Regions from separate parts of the Enterococcus sp. PLH-Efm8 genome, predicted to be linked through region 3. Evidence: predicted binding sites of a transcription regulator. Region 3 holds the regulator's gene; each other region holds the start of a gene.
The links. Region 3 encodes NrdR, which represses ribonucleotide reductase genes. Its sites were predicted from a motif close to ACACNATATATNGTGT; they were not measured.

Region 1: a site for NrdR is predicted at 6,116-6,131, ahead of nrdH (glutaredoxin-like protein NrdH). Genes of this name have one in related genera too.
Region 2: a site for NrdR is predicted at 4,314-4,329, ahead of pnuC (nicotinamide riboside transporter PnuC). Genes of this name have one in related genera too.

The regions. Positions count from the first base shown of each region.
Region 1 is NZ_CP172568.1:2,364,308-2,371,758, reverse strand. It holds gene ACIFUW_RS11710 (MgtC/SapB family protein) at 230-943, shown strand; gene ACIFUW_RS11705 (AI-2E family transporter) at 1,252-2,391, shown strand; gene nrdF (class 1b ribonucleoside-diphosphate reductase subunit beta) at 2,480-3,445, opposite strand; gene nrdE (class 1b ribonucleoside-diphosphate reductase subunit alpha) at 3,495-5,654, opposite strand; gene nrdH (glutaredoxin-like protein NrdH) at 5,813-6,037, opposite strand; gene ACIFUW_RS11685 (FeoA family protein) at 6,438-6,911, shown strand; gene feoB (ferrous iron transport protein B) at 6,908-7,451, shown strand, end outside.
Region 2 is NZ_CP172568.1:605,418-612,868, reverse strand. It holds gene ACIFUW_RS02900 (uracil-DNA glycosylase) at 1-576, opposite strand, end outside; gene ACIFUW_RS02895 (Cof-type HAD-IIB family hydrolase) at 702-1,571, shown strand; gene ACIFUW_RS02890 (LURP-one-related/scramblase family protein) at 1,597-2,112, shown strand; gene ACIFUW_RS02885 (GNAT family N-acetyltransferase) at 2,159-2,722, opposite strand; gene ACIFUW_RS02880 (hypothetical protein) at 2,777-2,956, opposite strand; gene ACIFUW_RS02875 (hypothetical protein) at 3,033-3,542, opposite strand; gene gloA2 (SMU1112c/YaeR family gloxylase I-like metalloprotein) at 3,638-4,018, opposite strand; gene pnuC (nicotinamide riboside transporter PnuC) at 4,348-5,097, shown strand; gene ACIFUW_RS02860 (hypothetical protein) at 5,281-6,558, opposite strand; gene pcp (pyroglutamyl-peptidase I) at 6,637-7,281, opposite strand.
Region 3 is NZ_CP172568.1:1,506,364-1,513,814, reverse strand. It holds gene polA (DNA polymerase I) at 1-2,443, shown strand, start outside; gene mutM (DNA-formamidopyrimidine glycosylase) at 2,488-3,324, shown strand; gene coaE (dephospho-CoA kinase) at 3,288-3,917, shown strand; gene ACIFUW_RS07540 (hypothetical protein) at 3,969-4,301, shown strand; gene nrdR (transcriptional regulator NrdR) at 4,613-5,104, shown strand; gene ACIFUW_RS07530 (replication initiation and membrane attachment family protein) at 5,127-6,500, shown strand; gene dnaI (primosomal protein DnaI) at 6,500-7,426, shown strand.

The DNA.
Region 1 (7,451 bases), 860 kb from region 3:
TGTGAAATCAGCGTTTTGACCTGAGTATTAGAGAAGACAAAGGAAAAATAGCTCCCCATATTTTGCCGTTTGTTGAGTAATACCGAGGGTCAGCTGATTGAACACCGTTTATTCATAAAAAGGACTATGACAAAAATTTTGTCACAGTCCTTTTTTCGTAAGAGGTAAAAATTGCACTTTTTTTGTCTGCTCCTTTCAGACATGATATATTGGACTGGAGGGTGTTTAGATGAATGATATGGTATTGACAATTCCAGAGATTATTTTACGTTTAGGGATCGCTATGCTATTTGGCGGAGCAATCGGTTTTGAACGACAATATAAAAATCGTCCAGCAGGTATGCGTACGCATATTTTAGTTTGTATGGGAGCATGTATCATTGCATTGATCCAAGTTGAGATCGCTAGTGGTGCATTAAGAGATGCTTTAGAGTATCCACAGCTTGCTGGAACGATTCGTTCAGATGAAGCAAGGCTGATTGCTCAAGTGGTGAGTGGTGTCGGTTTCTTAGGCGCGGGAACGATCATCGTCACGAAACAATCGGTGACGGGACTTACGACTGCCGCTTCTTTATGGGCAATTGCTGGATTAGGGATCGCCATCGGCATGGGTTACTATTCCATTGCGATCATCAGTTTTATCGGGATTGCTATTGCACTCACAGTAGTGAAACGCGTGATCCATGTACCTACGACTAAAAAGTTAGAAATCCAATTTATCCATAGAAAAGAAACCAAAGATTTTCTTACCGATTATTTTGAAGAGAAAAATATCGTAATCGAAGATGTGAATTTTGACGTAAAATTCGTTGATGACTACCGAGTGTACAAAAATATCTATACGATTGATCTTCCAAAAGGGCTCACTTATGCCGATGTGATCGAGGAGTTGTCCGTACACAAAAATATCACAAAGTTGCATTTAGTCAGTATTGCGCAATAAATGATCTGAGGTTGTAAAATAGATGTCCTACATCAAGTAATAAGCCCAGCCAAATAAAAATAGTTCCTTATATTTTTCGTTTGGCTGGGCTTATTACGAAGATGCAAGCTTTTGAACACCGTTTATTTGGAAAAAGGGACTGCAGTATAATTTTTGTCACTACTCCAAACCGTGTTTTTGTTTAAGTACTCGTCTACTCATTAAAATATGTTTATTTTTTTTGTTTTTTTTAAGCAAATGAAAATCTCAGCGCGTAACTCTTTGTTAAATGATAGAATAGAAGTATCAAAGGACCTTGGAGGAGATGTATGCAATCACGTTTTAAACAATCAAAATTATTTTTCTGGACAGTGGAGCTAGTACTCACGATCATCGGCGTGTACTTTATTTTACAAATGCCGAATATTTTTAGTCCAATATTGAAAATGCTTTCGGCAGTTTTTTTACCATTGCTTGTTGCTGGTTTTATCTATTATATGTTCGATCCAATCGTTGTTTTTCTCGAAAAGCATCGGATCCCGAGAGTGTTCGGTTTTTTATTGACGTTTTTGGTCGTAATCATTTTAGTTGTTTTAACTGTCATGAATGTAGTGCCTCAGTTAATGGAACAGACAATTCAATTGACCCAGAGCTTGCCAATGTATGCAGATGAAACAAGCAAATGGTTAAATGAATTGGCGCAGCGGGAAGAGTTTAAAAATTTCAATTTGGAAGAACAATTAGCATCAGCAAATTTATCTCTTAGTAATTTGTTCAATATCATATTAGTCAGTTTATCTGCAAGTGTCTCAAAAATCATTTCATTTATGATGCAATTTTTTATTTTGTTATTTACCGTTCCATTTATTTTGCTATTTATGTTCAAGGATGGGCACAAATTTATTGATGCGTTGTCTCACTTCTTTCCGAAAGCGATTCGTAAAGAGTTACGCCAAACGGTAAAAGAATTAAACGAAACATTATCTGCCTATATCAGCAGTACGATCTTAGATGCTTTGATTATTGGTGTAATGAGCTTTTTGGCAATGAGAATATTCGATCAGCCTTATAGCTTGTTGCTTGCGGTCATTTGCGGAATCACGAATATTATCCCGTATGTCGGCCCTTTTATTGGAGCGGTACCAGCAATCATTGTCGGTTTGTTTATCTCTCCATTTCAAGCTTTGTATATGGCGTTGTCGATTTTAGTGATCCAACAATTAGATGGAAATTTGATCAAGCCGTTGTTATTTGGGAAATCAATGAATATCCATCCTTTGACGATCATCTTGGTATTGATTGGAGCAGGAAGTGTCGCAGGAATATTAGGCATGCTGATTTGCATACCTGTCTATGCAGTGATTAAGACGATAATATTAAATATCCGGAAAATCTATTTATTGAGAAGAATGGAACATGTTTCGGAAAAGTTAGACAGTCCAAAAGTGCTGGAAGAAACAAGTGAATAAGCATAAAAAAGAGTTCAGTGTACATTTAAAATATCTGTACGCTAAACTCTTTTTATTTTTCGAAAAATTTTTGAATTAAAATAAATCCTTATTCCAATCCAATCAAATAATCGTCGTCTTTCATCGCTTCTACATGACCTAACAAATAGCCGTTTCCGACTTGTGAGAAGAAGTCATGGTTGCTTGTGCCTGTTGAAATCCCGTTCATTACGATTGGGTTGACATCATTGGCAGTATCTGGAAAGAGTGGATCCATCCCTAGGTTCATCAATGCTTTGTTGGCATTATAGCGTAGGAATGTCTTGACTTCTTCTGTCCAGCCGATTGGATCGTATAATTCTTCTGTATAACGTTCTTCGTTTTCGTAAAGCTCATAAAGAAGATTGTACATCCAGTCTTTTAACGTTTCTTGTTCTGCTTCAGGTAACTCGTTGAATCCTAATTGGAATTTGTAACCGATGTAGGTTCCATGTACAGATTCATCTCGGATGATTAGTTTGATGATCTCTGCTACGTTAGCCAATTTGTTGTTTCCTAAATAATAAAGAGGAGTATAAAAACCTGAATAGAACAAGAATGTTTCTAAAAAGACGCTGGCAATTTTCTTTTCTAGCGGTGTACCGTGTTTGTAGATTTCATTGATACGCTCAGCTTTTTTTTGCAGATAAGGATTCGTATTTGTCCAGTCAAAAATTTCTTCGATTTCTTTTTTCGTATTCAGTGTACTAAAAATAGAAGAATAACTTTTGGCATGAACGGATTCCATGAATTGAATATTGTTCAAAACGGCTTCTTCATGGGGAGTGCGGACATCTTTACGCAACTGATCCATGCCACTTTCAGATTGGACAGTATCTAGCAGTGTCAAACCGCCAAATACATGTCCTACTGTATCTTTTTCCAATTGAGACAATGTACGCCAATCATCTAGGTCATTTGAAAGTGGGATACGTGTATCTAGCCAAAATTGCTCTGTCAGCTTCTCCCAAGTGGATTTATCAATGATATCTTCAATTTCATTCCAGTTTATTGCTTCATAATATGTTTCTGACATGAGAATGCTCCTTTAATTAAAATATGAATAAGCGAATCTATCTATGATATTAGATCACGCAGCTTTCACATTGATTGCTTCCGATTTCTTCTGCATCATCAGTAAAGGTACGTACGTAATAAATGGATTTGATTCCTTTGTGGAAAGCGTAATGTCTTAAAATATTCAAATCACGTGTCGTTTGCTTCGTTGTTGTCTTCCATTCATAAATGCCTTCTGGGATTTCAGAACGCATGAATAAAGTCAAACTCATGCCTTGATCGACGTGTTGTTGTGCCATTGCATAAACATCGATTACTTTACGCATGTCCATATCATAAGCAGAAGTGTAATACGGAATCGTCTCATTGGATAGATAAGGCGCTGGGTAATAAATTTTACCGATTTTCTTCTCTTGGCGTTCTTCGATCATGCGAGTGATAGGATGAATACTTGCACTCGTATCGTTGATATATGAAATTGAGCCATTTGGTGCTACTGCCAAGCGATTTTGATGATACAGTCCATCTTTCATTACTGCTTGTTTCAAAGCATTCCAATCTTCAGCAGTTGGGATAAAAATGCCTTCAAACAATGCTTTGACTTTTTCTGATTTTGGCTGGAATTCTCCAGTTACGTATTTTTCGAAATAAGTGCCGTCAGCATAAGCTGATTTTTCAAAATTATGGAAAACTTGTTTTCTTTCACGAGCGATATTGTTGCTTTCAACAAGTGTCCAATAATTCAACAGCATGAAGTAAATATTTGTAAAGTCTAATGAATCCTCTGAGCCATATTCCATTTGTTCTTTTGCAAGATAAGTGTGTAAGCCCATGGCACCTAATCCAATCGTATGATTCAGCTTATTTCCGTTTTGGATCGGTGGTACGACATCGATATCAGATGCATCTGTAATAAATGTCAATGCACGAGTCATCGTACGCACAGATTGACCAAAGTTAGGGCTTTGCATCAAATTCACGATATTTGTCGAGCCTAAGTTACATGAGATATCCGTTCCTAATACTTCATATTCCTGTTTGCCGTTAATCACAGAAGGCGTTTGAACTTGTAAAATCTCTGAACATAAATTACTCATGATGATCTTGCCATCGATTGGATTCTCGCGGTTCGCTGTATCAATATTGATTACGTAAGGATAGCCAGATTCTTGTTGTAATTTTGAGATTTCATTTTCAAGATCACGCGCTTTGATTTTTTGTTTGCGAATGTTTGGATTTGCAACTAGATGATCATACTCAGCTGTAATATTTACATAAGAGAATGGGACACCATATTCTTTTTCGACACTATATGGACTAAATAAATACATATCTTCGTTTTTACGTGTCAATTCATAAAATTTATCAGGTACGATCACGCCAAGAGAAAGAGTTTTTACGCGAATCTTTTCATCTGCATTTTCTTTTTTTGCTGAAAGGAAAGCAATAATGTCTGGATGGAAAACGTTCAAATAAACCACGCCAGCTCCTTGACGCTGACCTAATTGATTAGAATAGCTGAAACTATCTTCGAATAATTTCATGACTGGAACGACACCACTTGCAGCACCCTCATATCCTTTGATAGGAGCGCCGGCTTCACGAAGATTTGATAAAGTAATCCCTACGCCGCCACCAATACGGGACAATTGCAAAGCAGAGTTGATTGAGCGCCCGATAGAGTTCATATCGTCAGTGACTTGAGTCAAGAAACAAGACACCAATTCGCCCCGACGTTTACGTCCAGCATTCAAGAAAGAAGGTGTAGCTGGCTGATATCGTTGATGGATCATTTCGTCTGCAAGAGCAAGTGCTAATTCTTCATCCCCGTTCGCAAAGTAAAGCGCATTGAAGGCTACTCGATCTTCATAAGTTTCCAGATAAGCGGAACCGTCGTTGGTTTTCAACGCATATTGAGAATAAAATTTGTAAGCAGCCATAAAAGATTTGAAAGAAAAATGTTGCTCGTCCAAAAATTGATATAGCTTTTCAATAAATGATGGTGAATACAATTGAATGAATTCTGCTTCTATATATTCTTGATCGATCAAGTAATTGATTTTTTCCATAATAGATAGAAAAGTCATCGTATTTGGTTTGACATTTTCCTCAAAAAAGGCAACTAAAGCTTCTTTATCCTTATTCAAAGGGATTTGACCATTGACTGGCCGATTGATTTCATTATTCAGCTTGAAATAACTGACATCTTGTAAATTTTTAAGACTCATACGTACGCCCAACCTTCATTTCGTATTTGATGATGCTTGATTGCAAATCATTGCATTGTTTTTAAGCTTTAAAAAAGGATTTGGAAGTTTGCGACAAAAACTGGTGCTGTCTCAAGCCCTTCAAATCCATGTATCACGTTTTGATTCTTTTAGTCATGTTAGCTGGCAAGTTTACGCAACTGATCAGGACGGAATCCGATAACTGTTTCTGCATCAGAAGTAATGACAGGAACACTTTGGAATCCTTGTGCTTTCAACCAGTCTACTGCTTCAGGCTGTTCATCGATATTGACTTCTTCAAAAGCAATTTGATTTTCTGTTAAAAACCGTTTGACCATCTTACATTGCATACAATTATTTTTAGAAAAGATTTTTACGTTCATGGTGAGTGCCTCCTCTAACACATTCTTATTATCTATAATAGATAGTATAAAACTCTTAGTAAAAAAGTCAAACAACAAACACTACATATTGTGTTGTGGAAACTGTGGAATACTAAGTTTTGTGTTTTTGAAAAAAGAGCTGAAAACAAGTATCGTGTGGGAAAATAGCAAATTTAATAGAGAAAAAATTGTGGAAAACTATGAAGAAATATTTTTTTCTCATTTTTATCTATCAATACTAAAGATTCGCTCATAATATCACAAGTATAATTGACATTCTCAATTACCGAGAGTATTCTATGTGAGAATGATTCTCATTTATTTGCGTAACACGTAAGAAAATTAGAACATATAATGAATGATTTTAATACATGATTTATTTCACAAGAGAGGAATCAATATGCAGACCTTAGCGCAGGCAAAGCAGAATTTCGTTTATCAAGTCGAACGAATCGAAACAGAAGAAAAAACAAAACGCCATTTGCAAAATATCGGGATCGTTGCCGGAAGTAAAATCGTCGTCGTCAATTTATCAGGCAACAATGCCATTTTACTGGTAAAAAGTCATCGAGTGGCAGTAAGTCGGGAAATACTAGGTCAAATCTTTGTCAATAAAAAGACTGCTTCCTCTGAAAGCTGGACTTCTCTTGATCAATTAAAAGCAGGAGAGACTGGGATCGTCGTAGCAATCCACGGACAAGGCGCAGTGAAGCGACGGTTAATGGATATGGGATTGACGCGAAATGTAAAAATAGTTATCCGAAAACTAGCCCCTCTGGGAGATCCAATCGAACTGACAGTGCGAGGGTATGAACTGACGTTACGAAAGTCAGAGGCCGAACTAATCTTGATACAAAGGGAGGAAAAAGAATGAATATCGCGTTAGTCGGAAATCCAAACAGCGGGAAAACTAGCTTGTTCAATCTCTTGACTGGTTCGAATCAATATGTAGGGAATTGGCCGGGCGTAACAGTAGAAAAAAAAGAAGGATCGTTGAAAAAAAATCCGAACATTCATATTCAGGACCTACCCGGCATCTATTCTTTGTCTCCTTATACACCAGAAGAAGTGATTGCAAGAGATTATTTGGTTCAGGAACAGCCTGAACTGATCATCAACATTATTGATGCTACCAATTTAGAACGAAATCTTTATTTAACTACGCAGTTATTGGATTTAGACATTCCTATGATCATTGGTCTGAATATGATGGATGTCATCAAAAAAGAAGGAAAAAAAATCAATCTAGAAAAGCTTTCCTATGGTCTTGGTGTACCAGTTTTACCAATCAGCGTATTGAAAAAGCAAGGAATCGAAAAACTAATCGAAAAGATTCAGGAGTCTGCAAAAAAGCGGCCTTCTATTCCTGTTCCCTGTACATATGATCCACGTTTAGAAGCAGCTTTACATGAAA
Region 2 (7,451 bases), 900 kb from region 3:
AGATAACGGACTGGGATGTGGAGATGTTATGATGATATGGCGACTCTTATCGATCATTTTGATTTTTTCTTGTGCCGGTTTTCCCCACAAGATAAACACGATTGGTTTTTCCCGTTCATTTAATTTTTCAATGATCGTGTCTGTTAATCTTTCCCAACCTTTCCCGCGATGAGAATACGCTTGCCCTTCCCGAACGGTAAGAACGGTGTTGAGTAAAAGGACTCCCTGTTTAGCCCATGACACTAGATTTCCATGTTGAACAGGTGCGATTCCAAGATCATCATAAAGCTCTTTATAGATATTTCTTAACGATGGCGGGATCTTTACGCCAGGTTGCACAGAAAAAGATAAGCCATGAGCTTGATTTTCTCCATGATAAGGATCTTGTCCTAAAATCACCACTTTAACTTCTTCATAAGGAGTCAATTCCAATGCTTCATAGATATGATACATATCTGGATGGATCTTTTGGGACGCATATTCTTTTTTTAAAAATTCTCTTAGATGCAGATAATAATCTTTTGAAAATTCTGAGGACAAAACTTCTTGCCAACTGTTATGAATGATTTCTTTCAAAAACTCCACCTCCTAATAAAAAGAATAACTCACATTTTCTTCAATCACAAGGGACAATCTTCACCCTCAGCACTTGATTAATATGGTAAACTAGGAACAAGAAGCAGAAAGGAACGATAATCATTATGATCAAATTAATTGCATCAGATATGGACGGCACATTATTAGATGCCCATATGAGTGTTTCTCCTGAAAATGCCGAGGCGATACGTTTTGCAAATGATGCCGGTGTTGAGTTCATGGTCGCTACTGGTCGAAACTATCAAGAAGCTCGCGCAGCTTTAGATGAGGTAGGAATCGATTGTGCGATGATCACTTTGAACGGGGCACAGGTATTTGATAAAGAAGGAAATTCATTGTTTACCGTGTCGATTCCAAATAATCAAGCAATCTCTGTTTTAGATATTCTAGATGCTAACGGTATTTACTATGAAGTAGCAACCAACGATGGTCTTTATTCTGAAAATCAAGCGAAACGAATTGAAAGTTTTGCTTCCATGGTGGCTACCCATTTACCTCACCTTACGTATAAAATGGCGATTGCCATGGCCTCAGCTAAGCTGGAGTTATTGCACATCACATACGTGGACAGTATTCGTGCTATTTTGGAAGAAAAGAATCTGGAAGTTTTAAAAATTATTTGTTTTCATACAGAAGGGCCAGCTGTATTAGGTCCAGTTGGAAAGCAGATTTCTCTTTTAGGCGATCTAGCCGTTACTTCCTCTGGTCAAAACAATATCGAAGTGAACCATAAAAACGCTCAAAAAGGAATTGCTGTTGCCCATGTCGCTCACGAGCGTGGGATTTCTTTAGAAGAAGTCATGACGATTGGCGATAACTTCAATGATGTCAGCATGCTGCAAGTAGCAGGAGTCAGTTTCGCAATGGGAAATGCAGAAATCGAAGTAAAAGATTATGCCAAATATACAACGGACACAAACCTTGAATCTGGCGTAGGAAAAGCCATATTGCGCGCGATTGCAGAAGACTTGTAGTTTTATCTAGAAAAGAGGGATATAGATGTCAGAATTTTTCATTCAGGAAAAGCAGCTTGGACGTGCAACTCGGACAATTGTCAAAAACGAAAAAGGACATTCCCTGTTTTTGATGGTTGGTCGCTGGGGAACAAAGGGCGATGCATTGTCTCTTTATGCCATGAATGGCGATCTCGTTGCTCACATCAAGCAGATAAGCCTGACATTCGGTACGCGTTTTGAGCTGTATAAAGAGTTCGAAAAGGTGGGAACCATGCAGAAAATATTCAATTGGCCCGGTGACTTTTATTATATTCGTAGACTTCACTGGACAGTCCAAGGTGATATCTATAATCATCAATATCAAATCCATCATTTCAATCAGCAAATCATGAAAATGGATAAAGCAACACTTTTTTCAGGAGATTACTATGTATTGGATGTCTCAAATGATGAAGATGCTCCAGTTTGTATTTGTATTGCTGCGGTTTTAGATTACTGGCTCTACCGTAAAGACAAAAGTCGCGATAAGCCTGTTTCTTACCGACTTAACTTAAGTTAAAAAGATGTACCTGAAATGCGGAAATACGCATTTCAGGTACATCTTTTTAGATATTCTTTTGCATATGATCATAAAGATGACCACTGATCATCCGCTGACCGACAACTTTGAAGTCATGGCGTTCGTATAATTTTTTAGCCTTTGGATTTTTTTCATCCACACTTAGACCGATGACGGAGCGATTAGCTTTCTTCGCCAATTTAGGTAATGCTTCTAATAATCGCGAACCGATGCCTTGTCCTCTAAAATCTTCTGATACACTGATAGAGTCCAAATACCATTCGTTGGGAAACGTTTCTTTATCAATGAACAAACGTGTAGACGCATCTAGCTGATATTTCTCTAAGATAGGTACCAGTGGCTGATCGATGATTGATTCTTCTTCATCTGTATAACCGTAAGCAACTCCTGCAACTTTACCGTCTATTTCTTCTACGATACCTCGTGAATAACTGTAACGATAATTTGGATCAGTGATTGCTTCTTCTAAAATCTCTAAAGTCTTTTGTTCCCCTGTCTGCTTCAAAAATGGCAGTTCCATATCTTTTAGAATCACTAAGATCAATGGGGCGATTTCTGGAGCATCTTCTTTTCTCGCAAAACGAATCATAGTTTCCTCTCCTTTTCTCCATTCTAACATGCAGAAAAAGAAATCGCAAAATCGTTATTTTAAAAAATCTTCAATCTTTTCAGTAATGAAATAACCATGAGTAACGATTCTTGCCGCTTCAGTTCGGCAATAAGGGCAGACGACTGGCATTTCTTTATCATTATGTTCGACTACATTATTGACTTCTTCGTATGCAAATTTTTTTCCGCAATTAGGGCATTTCATTTTTTCCATGTTATCTCAACTTCCTTTCATCTTTACTCTCTTAGCTTACTCTTATATTGTAAAAAAGAGAAGCAATATCCTTCTTCTATGCAGATATCCATACCTGACGGTCCTGTTCTCCATCTATTAATCGGACTTTATAATAAGGACGTTCATCTTTGACTAGAAGTGTCCACTCTTTCACTTTTGCTTTTTTCCCGTAGTAGCTGACTGCTTCCTTCATCGCTGCTTGCGGTTGTTTGAACTCTTCCGTTTTTTCTATATCAAAAAGATGTTCTGCGGCCTTTTCCGTGTCATTTCGTACGGTTGTTTTCCCAGTGGATGGATTGACTGCTATGACTTGTCCTTCACAAAAAAACTGGTATTCATATGTTGCATTCGTAGGATTCTCCAAATCTTTTTCAACTGCAAAATGAATAGCAGATATGTTATGTTCTTTTGTTTCGTTTTTTACGATTGCTGCTGCTTTTTTCAATGAGATCCGATATTCCTGGTCACTAATATCATCCATGTGAAAAGCGGCATTGAGCAGTCCCGTCATACCGGTAATCCCTATTACGATGAGGGCAGCAACACCAAACATCATTTTTTTCATTCTTCATTCTCCTGTTTCTTTTTTTTAAAGAATATCAAGAAATGAACGAATGAAAAATCGAATGAAACGAAAAAAAAGTGACAATTTTGTTATCTTTATTCGTGCAGTTCTAATGGCAATCCGTCTGGATCAAAGAAAAACGTCATTTTTTTTCCTGTAAAGGTATCTTCTCTAATCGGTTCTGATTCGATCCCTAAGGACTGCAATTCTGCAATTGTTTCTTCAATATCGTCTACTTTGAAAGCAAGATGACGCAAGCCACAAGCTTCTGGATAGTTTGGTCGTTGTGGCGCATTAGCAATTCCAAAAATCTCCAATTCAGCACTTCCTAGTTTCAGATCTAATTTATAGTCATCTCGTTCTTTGCGGTAATTTTCTCTGATTACTTCAAATCCTAATTTATTAACATAAAAATCACGTGATTTCTGATAATCTGAAACAATGATGGCTATATGATGGATCGTTGTAAGGTTCATATGAGCACTCCTATTCTTCGTTTAAGCTCGGATCTATATTAATCTCCAGTTCCATTGTAAATGTGTCAGATTGAAAAAAATAGCTGTTTTTCCTTTTTATAAGAAAAAAGGCAAAAAAAACAGAAAGTAGGTCCTCCAAGACACTCTTCCTGTTCCCAATATAATAAATGAAAGTAAGAAATTATATTTTCAAGAAAACAAACAGAAAATTATCATAACACAAATTATTTATAATTGAAAGACTAGTTTTTTTTCAAGAAAAGCATACAATAGATTGTGTTAGTAAATACAGAACACACTACATTTAGTGTCTTAAGGAGTCCTCATACATGAAGTCATATTTTCAGTTTTTAGCTCATCAGCTAAAAGGCTGGCCGCAACAAAATTATTATCTTTTCTTTTTCAGTCTTGGCTGCCAGGTCATGACTCTTGTCAATAGTCCCATCACTTGGCTGTCCGTTATTACATTTATCGGTACCACGCTTGGTGTATTGTGTATTTTATCCATCAATGCGGCAAAATCAGTCAACGGTATTTTAGGTATTTTGTCTGCGATTTGTTTTATTATCGTTGGGTTTTCAGCAAAGAACTATTTAAGTATCGGTGAACAGATTGCTTATATGATCACATTGGATATCCCCGTATTGTTAAGTAAAGAATGGAATCATAATATGGCTTCAAAAATCCGAAAATTCACTGGAAAAAGCTGGTTTATCGCAATCATCAGTACTTTCCTTGTCTATCTTGTTTCAGGATTCCTGATTGGTCGTTATACAGATGATCCTCGGCCGTGGGTAGATGCCATTGCTTTTTCTATTAGCTTGACTGCTGGTATCATCAGTTTCTTGCGTTACAACAACCAATATTACTGGTGGTTAGCTTCAGGGCTTGCTCAAATGGTCCTTTGGTATATTTCATTTACGCATGGATCTGCAAGTTTGGCGATGTTCGTGAACAGCTCTGTTTACTTGCTGAATGATGTCCTTGCATTTACCGTTTCACCTTGGTATAACCAAAAAGAACGTGAACGTATGCAAAAAATGGAAGAAGAATACTACAACGCACAACAACACGCATAAAAAAACTGAGCGTGGGACAAAAGTAAAGAACACTTTTGTCTCACGCTCTAAACACGTATAAACGGCGGAATCAGAAGCAACTCCTTCGGAAATAAGCTGAAATTCACAAAAATTTGAAAAGCAATTTTCGTGAATTTCTTCTTATTTCTTGGAGTTAAACGCTTCTGTCCCAGCCTCTATTTTTTATAGTAATTCCTTCAGATACTTTCTTGCCTCATCATTGAAACGCAGTGATTCTTCTAACTTCTGATAATATTCCAACGCTTGTTTCTGAGCTTCAGTAAAACGATAATGTTTTCCTTTCCATTTGTCGATTGTCTCTTGCACATTTCCAGATTGGATATCTTTCACTACTAGTTGCCATTTTTCTTTTGAGACTGTACGGTCTTTCTTATCAGCAGATTGTATAGCTTCTCGTTCTTTACGCAATACTTTTAAAAAACCATTTCTGACTATCCGAGGAATGCTGTCGAAGAACCCTTCTGTAAAACCATAGCGACAATATTGCTTCCAAATAAATAGATAGATTTTTGGTTGGATGAATCGTTGGTTTTTCGCAAAATATTCCATCTGAGCAGTGACTTCTGGTGTTCGTTGACGTTTTGTCTTTCTCAACACGGAAATAAATGTTTCAAAATAAGCATTAGGATGTACTGGCACTTCTTCATATACGATGGATTGCCAATCTTTACGTAAAAATGCGCGATAGTTGATCAAGAATTCTTCTACATCCTTTACTAATTCTTCTGCAAAGTCGTCAAATAGTTCTTTTTTTATCTGTCGCTTTTTTGACTGCCCATTGATGTGTTCACTTATTTTCTTGATTTCATTTTCCAATGCTTGATAATCCGCTATGTAAATCGGCATTTCTACTTGGCGAAATTCTGCGAGCCGCTGAGCTAATTTTATATCCGGTAAATATGGCTGTTTCATCCGACGATTTTGGTACAAGACAAAACAGTATTTTTGCCATAGTCCTTCAGGAAAATCGATATTCTTCTGCTTAAGCCATAATAATTCGTCTAAGGCCAGATCAACTTTTGTCATTCCCTGATGGATCGAAGCTGCCACTGTCGGAGAGACATGCAGGTGATCGGCAAAGTGGTTGATGCCTAGTTTTAGGATCTTTCCGGTTTTTGGCGATTTAACGATGTATTGCACTTTTAATTCTCTACCACACTCACAATACAATTTTTGCTGGCTTCGTTTTGTTCGAAAAAACGGATTGATCTTGAAGTCAGAAAACACCCAATCTGTTGCAGCTAAATAATGTTCTTCCATAAAACGAGAGCTGATTAGATATCGGCGGTGCTTATCGACTAGTTCCCGCTGTTTTTTCGTTAATTTTGCATAGATCTCCCAACGTTGACTGCTTGTGTATTGTTTAGAAATTTTGATGGGATAGCTTTTGCTGATTTCTTTTGGAAACCATTCTTCAAAGACGGATTGCCATTCTTCCACGGCTGTTTCTTTCCTTTCTAATTACAAAAAGCTGGCTACTAACATAACGTTAGCAACCAGCCAGTGTTTCTTGCTAAATTAGTGAGTTGTTCCGGCATTTCCGGAAATATCTTCTTTATTTTCTACTGCTGCTTCAACTGCATAAGTCAAAGAAGAAGCAATGTCTTCTAAAGACATAGAAGGCGTACCCACTGGACGATCGATCACTTGATCGGGTGAGAATGGCACGTGGATGAACCCACCTCGAATTGCCGGGAATTGTGTTTCGATCAAATGAAGCAAACGATACATGATATCATTGCAGACAAATGTTCCTGCTGTATAAGAGATGTACGCTGGTAGACCATGATCTTGTACATTTTTTGTCATTGCTTTGATTGGCAATGAGGTAAAGTAAGCGGCTGGACCGTTTTCTTCTAAAGCCGTATCGAATGGCTGATTTCCTTCATTATCAGGGATTCTTGCTTCTGCTAGATTGATTGCGACACGTTCGAACGAGACTGCTGACCGCCCACCTGCTTGTCCGACACAGATCACGACATCTGGTTGGTGCTGTTGGATGGCTTCTTTGACTACTTGACTGCTTTTTTCGAATACGGTCGGTACTTCCACTTTGATGATTTCAGCACCGCTGATTTCATCTGGCATTTTTTTTACTGCTTCATAGGCTGGATTCACTTTGTCCCCACCAAATGGATCAAAACCTGTTACTAGTACTTTCATCTGTTGTTCCTCCGTCCGATTGATTTAACATATGGTTATCTTTTATCATACCATTTTCCTTGAACAGCGTAAATAAAGGAAACAATAGTTTAAATAACATAACAGATCAAACTTAATATATTCTTATAAAAAAATAGTGTTCCACTACAATGTTAGAAGAGGTTGCGACA
Region 3 (7,451 bases):
GACTTTTCGGACAGAAATGTATGCGGAGTACAAAGGTGGAAGATCCAAAACACCTGGCGAATTCAAAGAACAAATGCCATATATACGTGATTTGTTGACAGGACTAGGGGTACAGTATTACGAATTGCCCAATTATGAAGCAGATGATATTATCGGTACTTTGGCAGAAAAAGTAGACAAAGATCAATTTGATGTCGTCGTGCTTTCAGGTGATCGGGATTTGACTCAATTAGCTAGTAAAGAAGTAAAAGTGGATATCACTGTAAAAGGTGTCAGCGATATCGAAAGCTATACACCAGAACATGTAGCGGAAAAATATGATGGGTTGACGCCAAAACAGATTATTGACATGAAGGGACTAGCCGGAGATGCCTCTGACAATATCCCCGGTGTGACTAAAATCGGTGAAAAAACAGCTATCAAGCTATTGAAACAATATGGCTCAGTCGAAGGAATTTATGAACATATCGATGAAATGAAGCAAAGCAAAATGAAAGAAAATCTGATAAATGACAAAGAGCAGGCTTTCTTATCGAAAAAATTGGCGACCATCAATACTTCAGCGCCTGTGGATGTCTCTATCGACTCATTGAAGTATGAAGGGAAAAATCTCGATAAACTCGTTCCGTTTTATAAAGAAATGGATTTCAATCAGTTCCTTTCTAAATTGAATATCGTAGAAGAAGAAGTAAAAATGGATGATATTTTGTTTGAAGTCGTTCATGAATTCAAAGAGGAAATGTTTACTACGGATATGGCGTTGTACGTGGAAATGATGGGCGACAATTATCATACAGAGGAAATCGTCGGAGTAGCGTGGGGGACAGAAAAGAAAATTTATGTCACGAACGATCTATCTGTATTCGAAAACCGAGCGTTCCATTCTTGGATCACTGATCCGACTCGGCTGAAAAAAGTATATGATGCGAAACGAACTTATGTTGCTTTAAACCGCTATACTGGAAAAACGAAAGGAATCGATTTTGATGTCTTGCTAGGTGCATACCTTCTCGATACGAATGAAAAAAGCACAGATATCGAAGGAATAGCTGCTCATTACGGATACAACGATATCCAATCAGATGAAGCTGTATACGGCAAAGGGGCGAAAAAAGGTTTACCAGAAGAAGAGGAACTCTTTTTTGCTCATTTAGCGCGAAAAGTAGCTGCAATCAATGCGTTGACACCAAAATTGAGCCAAGAACTGGCAGAAAAAAACCAAGAAGATCTTTTCCGGAAAATGGAACTGCCATTGTCTATCATTTTGGCAGAGATGGAAATAAGCGGGATCAAAGTAGATGCGACTCGCTTACAAGAAATGAAGGGCGAGTTCTCTGCTCGCTTAAGAGAGATCGAACAAAAAATCTACGAAGAAGCCGGCGAAGAATTCAATTTGAATTCACCAAAGCAATTAGGAGTGATCTTATTTGAAAAAATGGGATTACCCGTTATCAAAAAAACAAAAACTGGATATTCCACAGCCGTAGATGTACTGGAACAGCTTCGTGAACAAGCACCAATCGTAGAGGATATCCTCACCTATCGTCAAATTGCAAAAATTCAATCTACCTATGTCGAGGGACTGCTGAAAGTGATCCAATCAGATGGAAAAGTGCATACCCGTTATGTCCAGACATTGACCCAAACAGGACGATTAAGCTCTGTTGATCCTAATTTGCAGAACATCCCGATTCGATTAGATGAAGGGAGAAAGATACGTCAGGCATTTGTTCCTAGAGAAAAAGACTGGCTGATTTATTCTTCTGACTATTCACAAATCGAGTTACGCGTACTTGCGCATATCTCAAATGATGAACATTTGAAAGCTGCCTTCCTAGAAGGTCAAGATATCCATGCCAGCACAGCGATGCGTGTATTTGGAATCGAAAAGGCAGAGGATGTCACACCAAATATGCGTAGGCAGGCAAAAGCAGTGAATTTTGGTATCGTGTATGGCATCTCTGATTACGGACTTTCACAAAATCTAGGAATCAGCCGAAAAGCAGCACAGCAATACATCGATACGTACTTTGAAAAATACCCAGGTGTCAAAGAATATATGGAAAGAATCGTACGCGAAGCAAAAGACCAAGGCTACGTCGAAACGCTGTATCACCGCCGTCGATATCTGCCAGACATCAATTCAAGAAATTACAATATCCGTTCTTTTGCGGAACGAACAGCTATCAATACACCAATCCAAGGAAGTGCTGCTGATATTTTGAAAATCGCGATGATCGAATTGGATAAACGATTAAAAGAAACAGGTCTTCAAGCTACGATGCTGTTACAAGTTCATGATGAACTTGTCTTCGAGGTACCGGAAAAAGAACTTGAATCATTAGATAAATTGGTGAAGGAAGTTATGGAACAAGCTGTTTCTCTTCATGTACCACTGATCACTGACAGCAGTTGGGGAAAAACGTGGTACGAAGCAAAATAAACATTGTTTAAGACAGAGCAATATAATGAAGGTGAAAAGAAAAAATGCCAGAATTACCAGAAGTAGAAACCGTTCGTAAAGGATTGGAACGGTTAGTAGTAGGAAAAACGATTCAAAAAGTTCAGGTCTTGTGGCCCAAGATCATCGAGCAACCAGAGACACCCATCTTTGAGGCTTCTCTTGTTGGCGAAACCATCCAATCCATTGGACGTAGAGGGAAGTTTTTAATTTTTCATCTCGATCATTGTGAACTGATCTCACACTTGCGAATGGAAGGAAAATATCAATTTACGAAAGAAAATACACCAATCGATAAACATACGCATGTACTTTTCTTTTTTGAGGATGGAAGCCAACTTCGCTACAACGATGTACGAAAATTTGGTCGTATGACAATCGTCGAAAAAGGAGCAAGTGCAACTTACCGAGGAATCATGAAATTGGGACCTGAGCCTTTGCCAGATAGCTTCTTATTAGCAGATTTCGCAAATGGACTGAAAAAGTCCCACAAAGCAATCAAGCCATTGCTGCTAGACCAACGTCTAGTGACTGGTCTAGGTAATATTTATGTAGATGAAGCATTATGGGAAGCGAAGATCCATCCAGAACAACCGGCGAACACACTGCGCCCCAAAGAGGTAGAACAATTACGTCTATCGATCATTGATGTTTTGGATCGTGCAATAGAAGCCGGAGGTACCACGATTCGCAGTTATTTGAATGCATTAGGAGAATCAGGCGGATTTCAAGTAGCACTGCATGTCTATCAGCAAACTGGCAAACCATGTATACGTTGTGGAACGCCGATCGTGAAAACAAAAGTGGCACAAAGGGGGACGCACTATTGTCCGAATTGTCAAAGGCTAAAAATCGCAAAGTAGGATTTGTTTTAGGTTTGACGGGTGGAATAGCTACCGGTAAAAGTACGGCAGCCAAAGTCTTTCAGTCTCATGGATTTCCTTTGATCGATGGCGATGTGATTGCCAGAGAAACTGTTGAGCCTGGAACGCTTGCTCTGAGGAAAATTGTATCAGTGTTTGGCCAAGAGGTATTGCAGCCTGATGGGCAACTAGATCGAGGGAAACTTGGGATGATTGTTTTTCCATCAAAGGAAAAACGGCAAAAACTTGATCAGCTATTAGATCCGTTTATCCGAAAAGCGATAAAAGATCAAATCGCCTCTCTAAGTTCCAATCATCCTTTAGTAATTGTAGATATCCCATTGCTCTACGAAGGTCATTATGACCACTATATGGATGCAGTAGCTGTCGTTTATACTACGCCAGAAACTCAGCTTCAGCGTTTGATGAAACGTAATCAACTGACGCTAGAACAAGCGCAGCAGAGAATTAGTAGTCAACTTCCAATCGAAGAAAAAAAGCAGCGTGCGGATATTTTGTTCGACAACAATGGAACAAAAGAAATACTTGTGGGACAAATCGAAAATTGGCTTTTTGCTAATCGCTTTCTTTGAGTATCTGTGTCAATTTTGCTATCCTGAGTATATAGAAAGTGAGGGATAGCGATGGGATCATTAAAAAATCAAAAGGATAAAGTCGTAGGTAACGCAAAAGAAAAAATCGGCGAGATGCTCAATAAAGAAAATCTAATCGATGAAGGTCGTACGCAATCAGAAACAGCAGAAGAAAAAGAAAAGCAGTACCAAGCAAGAATCGATGAAATAGAAGACCAGCAGGCAGAAGAAGAAGCGAAGCGGCAAGATTTGACTCAAGAACGAAAAAATCCGACACCTGATCGTAGTAAAACACCGCTCCCAGAAAGTGACCACATTCCCGATGAGCAAAAAATCGAGGAACAGCGAATGAAACACTATACAGGAATCGAAGAGAAGTTATAAAATAGTAAAAAATCGAGATGTGACTTGAAGCAGATGAGAAGGTGTTCATCTGCTTCAAGTTTTTTGTGCTAGATGACTAAATCAGCTTTTGTGTAAGTTATTTCTCAGTAATCAAGGTGATCAGTATTGGAAAATTGAAATTTAGTAAGGACAGGGGACACAATTACGCATGAAAGTAGAAAAAATTGTTCTTATATCCGTGTTTTTTGGGTAGGACAGTCGCGTTTGTGATTTGTTTCGTGTTATAATACAACTAGTTGTAAAGAAAGACACATCCTTTATATAAAATGCGATGCAAGAGGTGAGACAAAATGAGATGTCCCAGATGTCAACATAATAATTCACGAGTAATCGACAGCCGTCAAGCAGATGATGGACGTGCGATCCGTCGCCGTCGCGAATGTGAGAATTGTTCGTTCCGATTCACTACATTTGAACGAATTGAAGCTGCTCCGTTATTAGTAATCAAGAAAAACGGGGAACGCGAAGAGTTCAATCGCGATAAAATTTTAAGAGGACTCATCCGTTCAGCAGAAAAAAGACCTGTAGCTATGGAACAAATGGAACAAATCGTCAACCATGTCGAAAACCGCGTACGCAGTCTCGGAGAAAACGAAGTATCGACGAATCTAATTGGTGAATATGTGATGGAAGATTTAGTTGATTTAGACGAAATCGCTTATATTCGTTTTGCAAGTGTTTATCGCCAGTTCAAAGATATGTCTGTTTTCTTAAAAGAGTTGCAAGATATCGTGGATAAAGCAAAAGAAAATAATAAAGAGAATAATAAAGAAAACAATTAAGAAACAAAAAGGAGGCATTTCCTTGGAAAATGCTTGGAAAGAGCTTCAACCAAAAAATATTTACCAAGGAAGAAAAGCGGCTCCGCTGAGAGAAGACAGCAAGAACGCCTTGCTGTATCTTTATCAGCCACTAATCGGCGGAGAAGCCTTGAGTATCTATTTCACCCTGTTATCAGAAATCTCTCAAGAATCTGGCAAAGGTCCTGAAGGGATGCATGCAGATCTGCTTAGTAGTCTAGGCTGCGGTATCCCGCAATTTTATGATGCAAGAAAAAAGCTAGAAGGAATCGGCTTACTGGATGTTTATTTTAAAGAAGATAGTGATCTGGGACCTCGTTTTATTTATGAGCTGTTAGAACCACTCATTCCTAAAGCATTTTTCAAAGACTCTGTTCTGGCTTTTCTTCTTCTGGAAAAAGTTGGTGAACGACGATTCCAGAAGCTTACCCAATTCTTTGAACCTAAAAGGCATACAGCAGAGGGATATCAAAAAATCACAAAAAAATTTTTAGATGTTTATCGCTTCAATGAAGCAGTGTACGCTGCTAATCAAGAAAACATCGAATCGCTGAATAAATCTTTTGAAGAATCTGAATCAGTAGCATTACTTGAAGCAGATTCGACATTCGATTGGCAGTTTTTGAATGATTGGCTGGCAAAAAAACATATTGCAAGTCTTGATGATCCAATCATCAAACAAGTCGACATGTATCATCAGCTTTACGGTTTCGATGAATTGACACTTGGCGAACTGATCAGTCAATCTTATGACTTTAGTGAACAAAAAGTATCTGAAAAAGAACTGCAAAAAGCCATTTTGGCAATGCAGAGACGTCCGGTGAAGCAAACAAAAGAAACAGTTGCGGTTTCTGAAAACAGTAATGAACCCTCGTCAAACGAACATTTGACAAACGCAGCGCTTCAGCTGATAAAAGAAGCACAGAGCATTCCACCGATGAAATATCTGGAAGCAATCAAGTCAGAAAAAGGCGGATATGTTTCTAAACAAGAAAACTGGTTACTGCAAGATCTTGTTTCTCAATCAGGTCTTTCCAGTAGCGTGATCAATGTTTTGCTGAATTATGTACTAGTGATCAAGAATAATGCTAGCTTAAATGCCAGTTATGTAAATACAGTGGCAAATGAATGGGCACAAAAGAAAATCGCCACAGCAGAAGAAGCGATCCAGCACATTCGGCAAATAAGTAATCAAGCAAAACAATCAAAACAAAAGAAGCAAACAAATTATCAAACTGGCAAGCGAAATGTTCGACGGGAAAAGCTTCCTGATTGGGTCAACCAGCCAAAAGATGAAAAACAGATCAGCAGCGAGAAAAAAGCAGAGATTGACCGCCGTTTTAAAGAATACCTGGCAAAAAAGGAGGGTGATATCTAGTGGAAGACGTAGGCAAAGAATTGAAGAGGATCATCAGCAAACGCAATTATCAAGAAAAGTATGCTGAAATGATCGCTGAAGTCTTAAATGATGCGGATGTTCAAGCTTTTCTAAGCGCACACCAAGAAGAATTGACACAAGCGGATATTGAAAAAAGTTACGCTAAATTGTATGAATTCGTGCAAGAAAAGCGTAAATATCAAAAAAACGATCCAACGATGATCGCTCCCGGCTATGAGCCGAAGCTGACGTTGAATTTTCATTATGTGGATGTCACTTATGTACCAACGGAAGCATTGTTAGCACGGCAAAGACAAGAAGAAATCAGAAGCCGAGTAAAAGCAATGGATATGCCAAAAGATATTCAATCGGCTTCTTTTGAAAACTTTGAACGTACAGATGGACGAGGATATGCGAGCTTAGAAGCCCTAGATTTTGTAGAGAAATATACTGCTGATCCAAAAGGGTATCATAAAGGACTGTATCTAGTAGGAAGTTTTGGTATTGGAAAAACATATTTATTAGGAGCAACAGCGAGAGAATTAGCGATTGCTGGATTCACCACGACGCTAGTCCATTTTCCGACATTTGCCGTTGAGATGAAACAGGCAATCGGAAAAGATCAAGTGGCAGAAAAGTTAGATGCAGTGAAACGTTCACCTATTTTGATGATCGATGACATTGGTGCAGATGCGATGAGTAGTTGGATACGAGACGAAGTATTCGGTGTTATCCTTCAATATCGGATGCAGGAACAGTTACCAACCTTCTTCTCATCGAATTTTACAATGGATGAATTGGAACAGCATTTGTCCGTCACTCAACGTGGAGATGAAGAGCCGCTAAAAGCGAAACGGATAATGGAACGCATACGTTATTTGACAAAAGAAATCGAAATGACTGGTCGCAACCGACGCAATGGTTGAACAGTTGACAAGTCCAACTGACATT